2 regions of the Sporosarcina sp. P17b genome follow, and region 2 is predicted to be linked to the other one. Evidence: predicted binding sites of a transcription regulator. Region 2 holds the regulator's gene; the other holds the start of a gene.
What was found. The regulator CtsR, encoded in region 2, represses protease genes until heat stress. The targets are predictions, from matches to a motif close to ATGGTCAATAAAGGTCAAACA.
Positions count from the first base shown of each region.

Region 1: a site for CtsR is predicted at 4,396-4,416, ahead of clpP (ATP-dependent Clp endopeptidase proteolytic subunit ClpP). Genes of this name have one in related genera too.

Region 1 is NZ_PDYP01000008.1:56,611-64,025, forward strand. It holds gene CSV76_RS10795 (8-oxo-dGTP diphosphatase) at 1-158, shown strand, start outside; gene rapZ (RNase adapter RapZ) at 164-1,051, shown strand; gene CSV76_RS10805 (gluconeogenesis factor YvcK family protein) at 1,074-2,021, shown strand; gene whiA (DNA-binding protein WhiA) at 2,063-2,989, shown strand; gene CSV76_RS10815 (HPr family phosphocarrier protein) at 3,039-3,296, shown strand; gene clpP (ATP-dependent Clp endopeptidase proteolytic subunit ClpP) at 3,715-4,311, opposite strand; tRNA gene CSV76_RS10825 (tRNA-Arg) at 4,542-4,613, shown strand; gene CSV76_RS10830 (arsenic transporter) at 5,309-6,601, opposite strand; gene CSV76_RS10835 (ArsR/SmtB family transcription factor) at 6,592-6,903, opposite strand; gene CSV76_RS10840 (metal ABC transporter solute-binding protein, Zn/Mn family) at 7,037-7,415, opposite strand, start outside.
Region 2 is NZ_PDYP01000003.1:100,871-108,285, forward strand. It holds gene CSV76_RS04530 (ATP-dependent Clp protease ATP-binding subunit) at 1-723, opposite strand, end outside; gene mcsB (protein-arginine kinase McsB) at 911-1,999, opposite strand; gene CSV76_RS04540 (UvrB/UvrC motif-containing protein) at 1,989-2,540, opposite strand; gene CSV76_RS04545 (CtsR family transcriptional regulator) at 2,552-3,022, opposite strand; gene bioB (biotin synthase BioB) at 3,379-4,380, opposite strand; gene CSV76_RS04555 (biotin transporter BioY) at 4,380-4,982, opposite strand; gene CSV76_RS04560 (hypothetical protein) at 5,110-5,307, opposite strand; SAM riboswitch class I at 5,472-5,583, shown strand; gene CSV76_RS04565 (bifunctional homocysteine S-methyltransferase/methylenetetrahydrofolate reductase) at 5,666-7,415, shown strand, end outside.

The DNA of each region.
Region 1 (7,415 bases), on a different contig from region 2:
CACTGGACAGTTTGCATACATTGCCAATGGCAGAAGGAGACCGCAAGAATCTTCTCTTTGCTGTCAGTCAAAAAGGTACGCAGTATGGAACGTTCTATTATACAGAGCAATTCCGCTTCTTGCGGGAGTCGCTTCAACAATCGACGGAAGGTGAATAACATTTATGGATCAGCCACAAGCGGTAAATGAATATGAAGTCGTAATAATTACAGGTATGTCAGGTGCAGGTAAGACAGTCGCTATGCAATGCTTTGAAGATATGGGATTCTATTGCATAGACAATTTGCCGCCGGAACTATTTGTGACGTTCCTGGATTTGATGATGAAGTCGGATAATCAAATGAGACGGATTGCAGCCGTGATGGATACACGCGGTGGAAGTTTATTTGATTCTTTGATTGCGGCACTCGACGGATTATTCAAAATGGAAGATGTGAAAACAAGTTTGTTATTCTTGGATTCAGATGATGAAACACTTGTAAAACGCTATAAAGAAACACGCAGATCACACCCATTGTCTGAAGGTGGCGTGTTGCTCGAAGGAATTCGCAAAGAGCGTCATTTGCTAAAAGAATTAAAAGGACTTTCGCGTTCGATTATTGATACATCGAAATTAAAGCCAAAGCAATTACGCGAGAAAATCACACGTGAATTTTCTGAAGCGGGTGAGCCGAAATTTACATTGAATTTCGTGTCATTTGGATTTAAGCATGGTATGCCGATCGATGCAGATGTTGTATTCGACGTACGATTTTTACCGAATCCGTTCTATTTAGAAGAATTGCGTCCGTTGACAGGTTTGAATCATGAAGTATCAGATTACGTATTGAAATGGGCAGATACGAAAGAATTAATCGAAAAACTAACAGATTTATTCAAGTTCTTAATACCTCAGTATAAACAAGAAGGTAAAGGTCAAGCGGTCATTGCATTCGGCTGTACTGGCGGTCAACATCGTTCTGTTACACTTGCTGAATACTTTAAAGGTGTCTTTAAAGAGGACTACCCGACATACGTATCGCATCGGGATGTTGAAAAAAGAAAGGGTTGACATAAATATGCAATCCACTACTATGAAAAAAGTCGTTGTGTTCGGTGGCGGTACGGGGTTATCTACGATTCTTCGGGGATTAAAACGGCATCCGATTCAGTTGACAGCTATTGTCACGGTGGCGGATGATGGGGGCAGTTCGGGTCGTTTATTCGACCAGTACAATGTCCCGCCGCCCGGAGATATAAGACAGGTTATGGCAGCGCTTTCAGATGTCGAGCCGATGATTGAGAAAATGTTTCAACACCGTTTCGAAGGATCAGATGGTTTAAAGGGGCATTCTCTTGGGAACTTAATGCTTACCGCCCTCACGACCATCACTGGAGATTTTGCCCGTGCAGTCGAGCAGATGGGCGTTGTGCTGAATATAAAGGGGAAAGTATTACCTGCAGCAAATCAGCGAATTACCTTGCATGCAGAGCTTGAAGATGGTTCAATTATTACAGGTGAATCGAAAATTCCTCTCTATGGAAGAAAAATTCGTAATGTCTTCATCACGCCACAAGATGTAAAACCATTGCCAGAAACAGCCGATACGCTAAAAAATGCAGATTTAATCGTTTTTGGGCCGGGAAGCTTGTATACTAGTACTTTGCCAACTCTTTTAGTGCAGGATATTCGCGATGCGATTATCGAAAGCACCGCTAAAAAGGTATATGTCGGCAATTTAACTACGCAACGTGGTGAAACGTATCGCTACACCGCTTCTGAGCACGTGCAGGCACTCTATGACCATGCTGGAGCACCTTTCCTCGATGCGGTACTGGTGAATAATGCAGAAGCGTTCAGACGCACGCACAACCGCGATGAAAAAGAAGAGCCTTGGCTTGTGGAGAACGATTTAGAAAAACTGCAAGCGCTAGTACCCGAAGTATTTGTGCAGGAAATCGCGACAATTGTAGATGGAACGATTATGCATAAAACGACGGAAGTAGCAGACATGTTGATGCGCTATATAGAGAGAACGTAGAAGGCGGATAGATATGAAAATCGCCGAAGAGGGGGGATATCATGTCTTTTGCATCCAAAACGAAAAAAGAATTGACGCAGATTGAAGCGGATGATTGCTGTACGAAAGCTGAAATTGCAGCATTCATCCGTATGAATGGTGTCATGTCTTTTTCAAATAAACAACTGAGTCTCGACGTTCAAACAGAAAATGCCTCTATTGCGCGTCGTCTGTATTCGAACGTGAAGGCGCTATATCCGTATAAAGTGGAATTGCTTGTACGAAAAAAAATGCGTCTTAAGAAAAATAATGTATATATTTGCAGAATCCGTGACGGGGCCAAGCATTTATTGGTAGAATTATCGATTATGACGGATGATTTTCAAATGATCAATACGATCGATCCACAGCTAATTGAAAAAGACTGCTGTGCACGCGCGTACTTACGGGGAGCTTTCCTGGCAGGAGGTTCCGTTAATAACCCGGAGACGTCTTCTTATCACTTGGAAGTCTTCTCGAGCTATCAGGAACATAGTCAATCGCTTGTCGAGTTGATGAATCGTTTTCAATTGAATGCAAAGTCTATCGAGCGTAAAAAAGGATTTATCGCCTATCTGAAAGAAGCTGAAAAGATATCCGATTTCCTAGGCATCATCGGCGCACATGTATCCCTTATGAAGTTTGAGGATGTACGGATCATGCGCGATATGCGAAACAGTGTGAATCGATTGGTGAATTGTGAAACGGCCAATCTGAATAAAACAATCGGAGCGGCACAAAGACAAGTTGAAAATATTAAGTTGATTGAGCGCACGATTGGTTTGGATCAATTACCAGAACGTTTGCAAGAGATTGCTCAATTACGTGTTGCGCATCAAGATGTGACATTGAAAGAGCTAGGCGAGCTGGTGACGGGTGCAACGGTCAGTAAGTCGGGAGTCAATCATAGACTGCGTAAAATTGAAGAAATTGCAGATCGGTTACGTTGAAATTACTAGTAGATCCTTCATGAGAAGAGGAAGAAAAGGAGCACACAATATGGTAGAAAAAACAGTAATAGTAGGAATTAAGCCTGGTTTGCAAGCGCGACAGGCAGCGTTGTTTGTACAGGAGGCCAATAAGTATACGGCTGATATTTATTTGAAGAAGGATAGTCGTCAGGTGAATGCGAAGAGCATTATGGGGATTATGAGTTTGGCGATTGCGAAGGGGACGGAGATCACGTTGATTACGGACGGGATTGATGAGGATTTGGCCCTTCAGAATTTGGCTGATTTAGTCGAAGTGGAGCAGTGAGTTGGATATGGGTGGCGATGACCTTTTGAGGTTTCGTCATCTTTTTTTGTTCTGACTTAATAAGGGGGTACGTGGAGAAGCCGTTGGTCTCCGTTCCAGGCGGACGCTTTCCTGCGGGCATGGCTTGAGCCTCCTCGTCCGCTTCGCTACCTGCGGGGTCTCAAGGCTCATGCTATTCCCGCGGGAGTCGCCGCCTTCCACTACGACCAACTGGTGTCTCTTTTTGGAGTTAGAACGCTGATACATTTGTGTTGTGAAGATTAAACCAAAATCAAAACCAAAATAAACCCAAACCCGAACTCAAACTCAAACTCAAACTCAAACTCAAACTCAAACTCAAACTCAAACTCATATAAAAACACAAAATAAAAAGGTTGTCGCGGAAGGCCTTTTGGCTTTCTGCGACAACCTGTAGTTGTTATTTCTTTTCGATTTCGTTGCGTTCTAGAACGTGGTCGATTAGGCCGTATTCTTTTGCGCGTTCGGCAGTCATGAAGTTATCGCGGTCTGTGTCTTTTGCGATGACGTCGATTGGCTGGCCAGTGCGATCTGCTAGGATTTGGTTTAGTTTTTCGCGTAGGTGCAAGATGCGTTTTGCGGCAATTTCGATTTCAGTTGCCTGACCTTGTGCGCCACCTAGTGGTTGGTGAATCATGACTTCTGCGTTTGGCAATGCGTAGCGTTTGCCTTCTGTACCGGCTGTTAGCAAGAATGCACCCATTGATGCTGCCATGCCTACACAGATTGTGCGGATGTCTGGTTTGATGTATTGCATAGTATCGTAGATCGCCATACCTGCTGTAATGCTTCCACCTGGGCTGTTAATGTAGATCGAGATGTCTTTTTCTGGATCTTCAGCTTCTAGGAAGAGCAATTGTGCAACGATAGAGTTGGCTACGTTGTCGTCAATGCCGCTACCCAACATGATAATACGGTCTTTCAATAGACGAGAGTAAATGTCGTACGCTCTCTCACCACGGTTTGTTTGTTCAATAACTGTAGGAATTAGATTCAATTAGACTTCCTCCTTTAATTACTTCATAATATTCGTTCGGTTGAAATCAGTTTGTATTTCAACTATAACTGTATTTTACCTATTAAGGTCAACAAAGGTCAAATCATTTGCCTTAAAAATACACATTGCTTTTCATTATATTCTAAGATACAATGGAAGATGTCTCTTACAGAAGAAAAGTTCTTTCTGTAGTGGAGTTATCATAGCTAAAGCTTGATCATACATGTTTCGTCCTCGTGGTGCAATGGATAGCACGTGAGCCTCCGAAGCTCAAAATGTGGGTTCGACTCCCGCCGAGGGCATCATAGTAAAGCGTTTGAACAGTTCGCATGTAGCGATTATGTTCAAACGCTTTTTTGTGTTGTCAATCAGACTACCCGAAACGACATCATGCTATTCATTTTCCCCTAATAGAACTTCTTTTAAACTTGTTTTTATGTTGGGGTTAAGTTGAAAGGTTAACGTGAATGGAAATGAGAGTTAGGTAGTGTTGGCATGGGGATGGAAGCTCCAGTTGGGGACGCTTTTCGAAGGGCGTGGCTTGATCCGCTTCCCTCGCTTTCAGCTCAGTCCAGGGTCTCAAGGCGCACGCTGATGCTCCCGGAGTCGCCCCAACTTCCGCTTCCAACCTTACATTGATAGTGCAATTATTTAGATCACTCACTGTAGATAGTATGTGAATTATTGTTTTGTCTTAACTTCTTTAGGTACAAGTACTGAAGTTCAAAACCTATTACAACACTAACTTTAATGAACAACAAAAGGTATCACCCACTTACATTGCAAGGAATTGGCGCGTAGGAGGGGCGACTCCCAGAGGATCAGCTCGACAGGAGAGACAACCAAGGGAGCTTGCGACTGGTTGGCTCACCGCGAGCCCTCTAGGAAAGCGTCCCCTCCGTAGCGCCAATTCCCGCCCCTAACCTTTGCCAGTTTCATGATTTCAACCTATCTTGTATCAAAGTCGCACCAGATTATAATTCCCCTCTCACTACCTTCAAGAAACCGTCAGCCACCACCATAACCCAGTCAACGTGATCAACAGCGTAGGCACGGTCAGAACTACTCCTACTTTGAAGTAATAGCCCCATGAAATACGTACGCCCTTTAGGGACAGTACGTGCAGCCACAGCAGCGTCGCAAGTGAGCCGATAGGTGTCATTTTGGGACCGAGGTCTGATCCAATAACGTTTGCGTAGATCAATGCCTCGCGCACATCTGGTGGAACTGCAGCGTCTTGAATGGCTAATGCGTCAATCATAACGGTCGGCATATTATTCATAACCGACGACAGAATTGCGGCAATGAAGCCCATGCCGATCGTTGCGGCATACAAACCATGTCCAGCCGTCCACTCGATCAATCCTGTCAATACAGACGTCAGTCCTACGTTGCGCAGACCGTAGACGACTACGTACATTCCGATTGAGAAGAACACGACTGCCCAAGGTGCGCCTTTGATTACGGTTTTGGTTTCTACTGCATCGCTCGTTCTCGCGATCAATAAGAATACAATCGCAATCGAACCGGCAATGAAGGAGACGGGTAATCCAATTGATTCGCTAATGAAGTAGCCAACGAGTAGGGTGCCGAGTACGACAAATGAAATCCGAAACATTTTGTGATCTCGAATGGCGCTAGCGGGTGTGCGCAGCAACTTTTCATCAAAACGTTTTGGAATGGATTTCCGGAAATAGATAAACAGCACGAGAATGCTTGCGCCGAGACTGAAGAAGTTCGGAATGATCATCCGGCTTGCGTATTCGGCAAAACCGATACCGAAGAAGTCGGCAGAGACGATGTTTACGAGATTGCTGACAACGAGAGGCAGCGACGTGGTGTCCGCAATGAATCCCGATGCCATGACAAAGGGGAGAATCATCTTCTCTTTGAAATCAAGCGCACGCACCATCGCAAGAACAATTGGCGTTAGGATCAAAGCTGCGCCATCATTCGCAAATAAAGCCGATACACCGGCGCCGAGTAGGATGACTAGCAAGAACATCCTGACGCCACTTCCTTTGGCAAAACGCGCCATATGTAAAGCGGACCATTCGAAAAATCCGATTTCATCCAAAATTAACGAAATAATAATTAGAGCGACAAATGTTAATGTAGCATTCCAAACAATCGCTGTTACGTCGATTACGTCAGTGAAACTGACGACGCCAGCCAGTAGCGCAAGAAGTGCACCGGCAATTGCGGACCAGCCGATTGATAAGTTTCGTGGTTGCCAAATGACGAAAATGAGCGTGAGTAGAAAAATCGAACTCGCTACTATTATTTGCATCGACTCTCCTCCTGTCGATCAATAGAAGGAACCGGTAATAACTTCAATAATTTGAGCAGTAAAGAATAGTGGGGATGGCTCGTATTGAGTGACCAGTATACCCAACGTCCGCGCCGTTCATCGCATACGATTTCGTCAGTTTTTAGTCTGCGCATATGCTGACTGACAGCGGGCTGCGAAATATCGAGTAAAGGCTGTACATCACAAATACATAAAGGTCTGTTTTCTAATGCTTTCAATAACTGTAAACGGGATTGGTCCCCGATAGTTTTTAAATACCTTTCCATTTGTTCGGGATTCATATAATTCTCCTTTATTCTTTAGTACAACTATCATATAAGCACGGACTTATATATACAATACTTTTTATAAACAAAAAAGGAAGCCACAGGGGAGTGTGACTTCCTTTTTGTATTAGGTCGGTTGACCGTGAGTTTATCGTTCTTTGCTCAACTCGTCATGAATTAGATCCATATTATACGTTAAATATTTTACATACGTATCGACTTCGTCACCAGGGTTACCAATTTCGTCAGAGTAGATCGGCTTTTCAGCAATAGGTACGCCGGTCTCTTCGGAAACAGTTTCCATTGGACGAGTATCCACGTTGGATTCTACGAATAACACAGGAACTTTGTGATCTTTAATATACTGAACAAGTTCTTTGATTTGTTTAGGAGAACCGTTCTCTTCTGTATCAATTTCCCAAATGAAAGCTTCTTTCAAACCGTAGTGGTCGTTCAAGTATTGGAATGCACGTTCACTTGTTATAAGCACGCGATTTTCTTCAGGAACTGTAGAAATGCGCTCTGCG
Region 2 (7,415 bases):
CATAACGCGCTTATCACGTAAGATCTCTGGCACTTCGTTACTCACTACTTGCTGTGCCAAGCCTTCTGCAATTGCTGTTTTACCAACGCCTGGTTCCCCAATTAACACGGGGTTGTTTTTCGTGCGACGCGCTAAGACTTCAATAACGCGTGTGATTTCTTTGCTACGACCAATTACCGGATCCAATGTACCTTCACGTGCAATTTCAGTTAAATCACGTGCTAAGCTATCCAATGTCGGTGTTGCTGCTGATGCAGAATTCGCTGGATTATTAACTGAACTCTCATCATTACCAAGTAACTGAAGTACTTGTTGACGTGCTTTATTTAAACTAACACCCGCATTATTTAGAACGCGTGCAGCGACGCCTTCTCCTTCTCGAATCAAAGCCAATAAAATATGCTCAGTACCGATATAAGAATGCCCCAGTTTGCGTGACTCATCTACAGATAACTCGATAACTCGTTTTGCACGAGGAGTATAATGAACAATCGGACCCACGTCTTTAGAGCCCACACCTACCAAAACTTCTACTTCACGTTCAATAGTATCTGCATTCACATTAATTGCTTCAAGAGCTTTCGCTGCGATGCCGCCACCTTCTCGAATCAAACCAAGTAAAATATGCTCAGTACCAATAGATTCATGTTTTAAACGTATTGCCTCTTCTTGGGCCAGTTGTAAAACCTTTTGTGCACGTTGTGTAAATCGATTAAACATCATATTCATTCCCCTCTTTCCTTCATTCAGTGGACTATACTCTATGTTATGCAAAATAACGCATCGTTGCTTTGTTTCCTATCACTTATATATATTCAAGTCAGTTCGCGATACAACCAAATCCGCATATTGACTTTGACTATCTTTGATTAATTATAAATCTTCTTTATCCTACTTGCAAAAACTTTGCTCACGATGGATCAGTATCTTGCTCTGGTACAGAAGATTTCCCTACACCCAGCCGATTACGGAACAATTGTGCACGAAGGATATCACGCTCATCTGATGTTAATTCTGCACCCGCATATTGCTGAAGGAAACCCGGCTGCATGAAAATCATCAATTCATTCAAAATAGACATGTCGATATTTTCGAATATACCTAAATCAATACCCAATCGGACGTCAGACAAACATTTTGCCGCTTCTGCCGATGGTAAAATCCGTGAATGTGTCAGCGTCCCAAGCGCTCTGAATAATCTATTCTCCAAGTGAACTTCCGATTTGGCCAATAATAGTTCGCGTGATTTCTTTTCATGCGCTATCAGACGTTTCGCAATACTTTCCAAGTCTTTCAGGATTTCTTCTTCTGATTTGCCTAGTGTGATTTGATTGGAAATCTGATAAATATTTCCGAGCGCTTCGCTGCCTTCTCCATAACTTCCTCGTACGACCATTCCAAGCCTTGATATCGCTGGAATAATGCGTTCAATTTGTTTAGTAATCGTCAGTGCAGGTAAATGCATCATGACCGATGCGCGCATTCCTGTACCTGTGTTGGATGGACAACTAGTCAAATAGCCAAACGTCTCATCAAATGCATAGTCTAAATTCTTTTCTAACTCGCTGTCTACTTGATCAGCATGTTCATACGCCTGATCAATTTGAAAACCTGGATAAATGCATTGAATGCGAATATGATCTTCTTCATTCACCATAATACTGATTGTTTCATCTTCCGACAGTAGAACAGATCCGTGCTTTTTAGGATCAATTAACTGCGGACTGACTAAGTGCTTCTCGACTAAAATTTGTCTCTCAAGTGGTGTTAAATCTTTCATAGTAGTACCAGTAAAGTGGTGATCCTCCATCGTCTCGACTGCATGATTCAATGCCTCACTGACATCATTTGCATCTTCTTGCGACGCGCTTATTGGAAATAAGTGTTTTTGGAGGTTGCGGGCCAGTCTAATTCTTGTGGATAGGACGATGTCGGCGTGTTCCCCTTCTGCTACCATCCAACCCGTCAGTTCCTGTTTGATGAATTTTTCAAATGACATGTTGATCGTCACCTCCATCTTCCAGTTGCTGTTTCAGCTGATTCGCCTCATCCCGCAAAGATGCGGCTTCTTCAAACCGTTCATCTTCTACGGCCTCTCGCATTTTCGTACGGATATCTTCAAGCTTTTTCTTTAAGGCAAAACGTTCATTAAGCGAAACCGGTATTTTCCCTCGGTGTTGAGCGTGACCGTTGTGTAATTTTGCAAACACCCTTGGCAACTGTCCACGAAATGCATCGTAACATGTAGCACAGCCAAACTTTCCACTGTCGAGAAAACGATGGAAGGTTAAACCACAGTTCGGACATTTCGGACCATCCGGAAGCGTTTCACCGGTTTTCTGTTCTGGAAATATTTCAGAACCTCCTAACCAGTGTGCCAAGAATTGTTGAATCGACAAAGGTTCTTGATCAGGACTGAAAGAAAATGTCTGCGAATAAAATGCACATTTATCACATAAATGGCGCTCTGTTATACCATTTGGTGTTTCTTGTTTAAACACGACAGTAGCGGGTCGTTCTTTACAGTTTTCACAAAGCATCGGGACTCACCTCATTCTATCTCTTCATATATTAATGTAACTAACATGGCGCGAAGGATACGCGATCGCAGTGCATCACGCTCAGGCAACATATAACGCAGTGTTGTACGTCCCACTGCCGCGAGCATCAGTTTAGCTTCACGCTCTGTAATGACTTGTTCTTCAATTAAACGAATAATCACATCTTCCGCCATAGTGGAGGACGCTTCACTTTCTAAAACTTCTAGCGCTTGTTCAAGTAAGTCTTTTCGGGAGTTGGTACGCACGCGATAAATCCGGATGTAGCCCCCACCTCCGCGTTTAGACTCTACAGCGTAGCCACGCTCGACTGTAAATCGCGTTTTAATCACGTAGTTAATCTGTGAAGGAACGCATTGAAACTTCTCAGCAATCTCATTTCGTTTGATTTCAATAGAAGCACTATCTTCCTCTTCGATAATCGACTTCAAATATCCTTCTATAATGTCAGAAATATTACGCATCTCGTCACCTCGTTTCGCTCAACGTTCTAGTTGACTTTGACTATCTTTGACTTGATTGTATCGCAAAAATCGGACATGATGCAATTCATTTGTTTGTATGTATACCTGTTTAGGCTGAAAGGAAACCTGTTGCTAGGTTGTCACATTAGGCTATTTATTATTCAATTAGTTACCAGACAAAAACATAGTGAGTTGGTAGGGACTGTTGATTACACTCCAAACAGACGCTTTCAACTATGATTGGTTATTACAATCTTCTAAAAAAATATCGATTGAAAAATAAAAGACTGAAGAACAGATCCTCATAGCGGATCGTCTTCAGTCATATACTGTACAAAATTTTAGTTCTTTTCTCTTTATATAGTGATGGGTTCTTTACGCATTGGTTCTAGGTCGACTTCGAAGCCCATGTCTTCAAGCATCTTTAGATCTTGGTCATTTTCTTGACCGGCTGTTGTGAGGTAATCACCGATGAAGATAGAGTTTGCTGCGTAAAGACCTAGTGGTTGTAGACTTCTTAGATTGACTTCACGTCCACCCGAGATACGGATTTCTTTGCTAGGGTTAATGTAGCGGAACAGACACAGGACTTTTAGACAGTAGCGTGGGTCCAGTTCTGACGTTCCTTCTAATGGTGTTCCATCAACTGCGTGCAGGAAGTTTACAGGTATGGAGTCTGCGTCCAGTTCGCGCAGGCTACGTGCCATAGAGATAATGTCTTGCTTTGTTTCACGCATGCCGACGATGACGCCTGAACACGGAGAAATGCCTGCTTCTTTGGCCAATCCTACAGTGTTTACACGATCTTCGTATGTGTGCGACGTTGTTATACTTTCGTGATGCTCTGCGGATGTGTTCAAGTTGTGGTTGTAGCGATCTACTCCTGCCTCTTTCAAACGAGTCGCTTGTCCTGGCTTCAAAATTCCTAGGCAAGCACATACCGTCATTCCTTTATGCTTTTCTTTAATTTGTTTAACAGAGTCAATGACTATGTCCAGTTCACTGTCACGTGGTCCCCGTCCACTTGCAACGATGCAATAAGTGCCTGCTTTATTGGCTGCCGCACGCTCCGCACCTTCAAGTATCTCTTCTGATTTCATCATTGCATACTTTTCGACAGGCGCTTTTGAAACGATGGACTGAGCGCAATAACCACAGTTCTCCGGACATAAACCTGATTTCGTATTGATGATCATATTCAACTTTACTTTATTTCCGAAATAATGTGATCGAATCGAGTACGTTGCATGCAGTAATAATAGTAAATCTTCATCTGGGCTGTTTAATAGTGCAAGTGATTCCTCGTCGGTTAATACATGTCCTTCTAGTACTCTAGTAGCGAGTTGTTGGTAATTCATTATAATGTACGCCTCACTTTCAAGTGTTTTGATATTCTGAACGCAAACATGCCTGACAACACAGCTAGAATTAGATCTTTTGGCAGTGGAGGCATCATCCATAGCCATGCGATCTTATAAGAAAACACCTCGGGTGCAGCAGCCCACATCTTATACGCAAAATACATCCAACTTGTACCTAGTATGTAGTTGATTGCGGTAGCGACTAGCGCAGCGGTAATAAAAGCAGGCAGGGTCTGATTTCGCTCGACAATCTTTCCCGCTACATAAGCAATTAGAATGAAAGTAACAATAAAACCGAACGTCGGACTTAATATCTGACCGAATCCGCCTGAAAATCTTGCGAAGACCGGTGCACCCGCTAGCCCTATTAACATATACACCGTCATAGATAATGCACCTAGACGGCTGCCGAGTAATAGTCCCGATAAGATCGCGAAAAACGTTTGCAATGTAATAGGCACTCCACCAACTACTAAAAACGGCACGAAGGATGTAATATTTGCTCCAATCATCATTAATGATGCGAACATTCCACTGTATACAATGGTTAGTGCATTGAATCTACTGACCGGTCGACTCTCTGTTGCAGTTGCCATCATGTCACCTCTTTTTATATTAGTTACCATAAAAATAATAGAGGTTAACTCACATTGTGTCAACACTATTTATTTTTAAGTTAACTCTAAAAATAAATAAAAAAAAAGACTGCAGCATCATGCTGACAGCCTACTTCTTCTTATCAATCTGTTCTTCCTTTTCTTTACGGAACAGAACGCTTGAAATTAAACCACTAAATATTGCAGCTGCAATCGTAATGTACACGCGCATATCATAAGTAACTTCTTCGTAACTATTACCTATCATGATCCAAGCAAGAGTACCTACAAGAACAGCGATTGGAAATGAGTATTTAAAGAACCGCATAATTCCTCACCTTTTCAATTTACTCCTTTAACTTTATCATAAATATCGCAATTTCTCTATGTTGCAAATCCCGACTACGAACTTCACTGAATGTTCACTTGACGAAGAACAACAAAGCCGCTATGATGTGGTTAGAATAATCAAAATAATTGAATAAGAATCGTATCTTATCAAGAGAAGCTGAGGGACTGGCCCGTCGACGCTTCAGCAACCAGCCGTTTAGGCAAGGTGCTACTTCCAGCAGTCTGTCAAATTGACGCACTGAAAAGATGAGAGGGAACTAGTCATTGAGATTACAAAGCCTTCTAATATACTTGAAGGCTTTTTTTGATTAGAAAAGCAAAGGGGAGATGGGAACATGTCATTGCTAGAGAAACTACAAACAAATGTCCTAACAGCAGATGGGGCAATGGGGACGATTTTATATTCTTACGGAATTGATTATTGTTATGAAGAGCTAAACATAGAAAAGCCCGAAATTATAGAGCAAATTCACCAAGACTATATCGCAGCGGGTGCAGATATCATCCAAACGAACACATACAGTGCTAACGCGATTAAATTAGCTCGCTACGGTTTAGAAAGTCATGTGACGGAATTCAATAAAGCAGCCATCCAAATCGCAAAGCGCGCAGCAGCACCTGGCGGACAATTCGTTCTTGGCACAATCGGCGGTCTACGTGGCATTCGTAAAAGTGATGCTACATTGGATGAAATAGAAAAAGTCGTATTAGAACAAGCAAACGCATTATTAACAGGTGATCCCGACGGTCTTTTATTGGAGACCTATTATGATTTTGAAGAATTGGCATCTGTTGTTAGCACATTAAAGAAAGTTACGGACGTGCCATTAATTGCACAAGTTTCTATGCATGACCCCGGTGTACTTCAAAACGGACTTTCATTAAACGATGCTCTTCACCAACTTGAGTCTCTCGGTGCAGACGTTGTAGGCGTCAACTGTCGCTTAGGACCTTACCACACGATTCAAGCATTCGATAATGTCACGTTACCGAAAAAAGCATTTTTATCAGCTTATCCAAACGCCAGCCTATTAGACGTAGAAGATGGACGAATAGTCTATGAATCAGAGGCAGAGTATTTCGGTCGTGCTGCCGTACTACTACGCGATCAAGGGGTTCGGTTAATCGGTGGATGTTGCGGTACAACGCCTAAACATATTAAAGCAGCCAAAACGCAGTTAGCTAGACTTGCGCCTATTACAGAAAAAGTCGTACAGCCGTCAAAACCTATCGTCATCCAAGAAGCGAGTCCTGTACAACACCAACCACTTCACATAAAAGCCAAAACAGAGCGTACGGTGATTGTAGAGTTGGATACACCGCGCCACTTAGAGACAGAAGATTATGTCAAAGGCGCGAACGTATTATACGATGCAGGCGTTGACGCGATCACAATGGCGGACAACTCACTTGCCTCCCCTCGTATCAGTAATATGGCGATGGGCTCAATCATTAAAATGCAACACAATATTCGCCCGCTCGTTCATTTGACATGTCGCGATCACAATCTTATTGGATTGCAGTCACATTTGATGGGTTTGGATGCACTAGGTATCACGGATGTGCTGGCGGTAACAGGTGACCCAACGAAAGTGGGAGATTTCCCAGGGGCTACGAGCGTTTATGACGTGAACAGTATGGAGTTAATACAATTAATCAAAAAGTTGAATGAAGGTATTTCCTTCTCTGGAAAGCCATTGCGCAAAAAAGCCAACTTCTCTATTTCAGCAGCATTCAATCCGAACGTACGCGTAGTGGAACGTGCCGTACAGCGGCTAGATAAGAAAATCGAAGCGGGCGCAGACTACTTTATCACTCAACCTGTTTATACAAAAGAAAAAATCATAGAAGTATATGAAGCAACGAAGCATTTGGACACACCGATTTTTATTGGGATTATGCCGTTGACGAATATTCGAAACGCAGAGTTCTTGCATCACGAAGTACCTGGCATTAAGCTTTCCGATGAAGTATTGGAAAGAATGCGCCAGTGCAGTGATGATCGAGATCAATCGACAGAAGTTGGCCTGGAAATCGCAAAAGAACTTCTTGATACAGCAGCGAAATACTTTAAAGGTATCTATC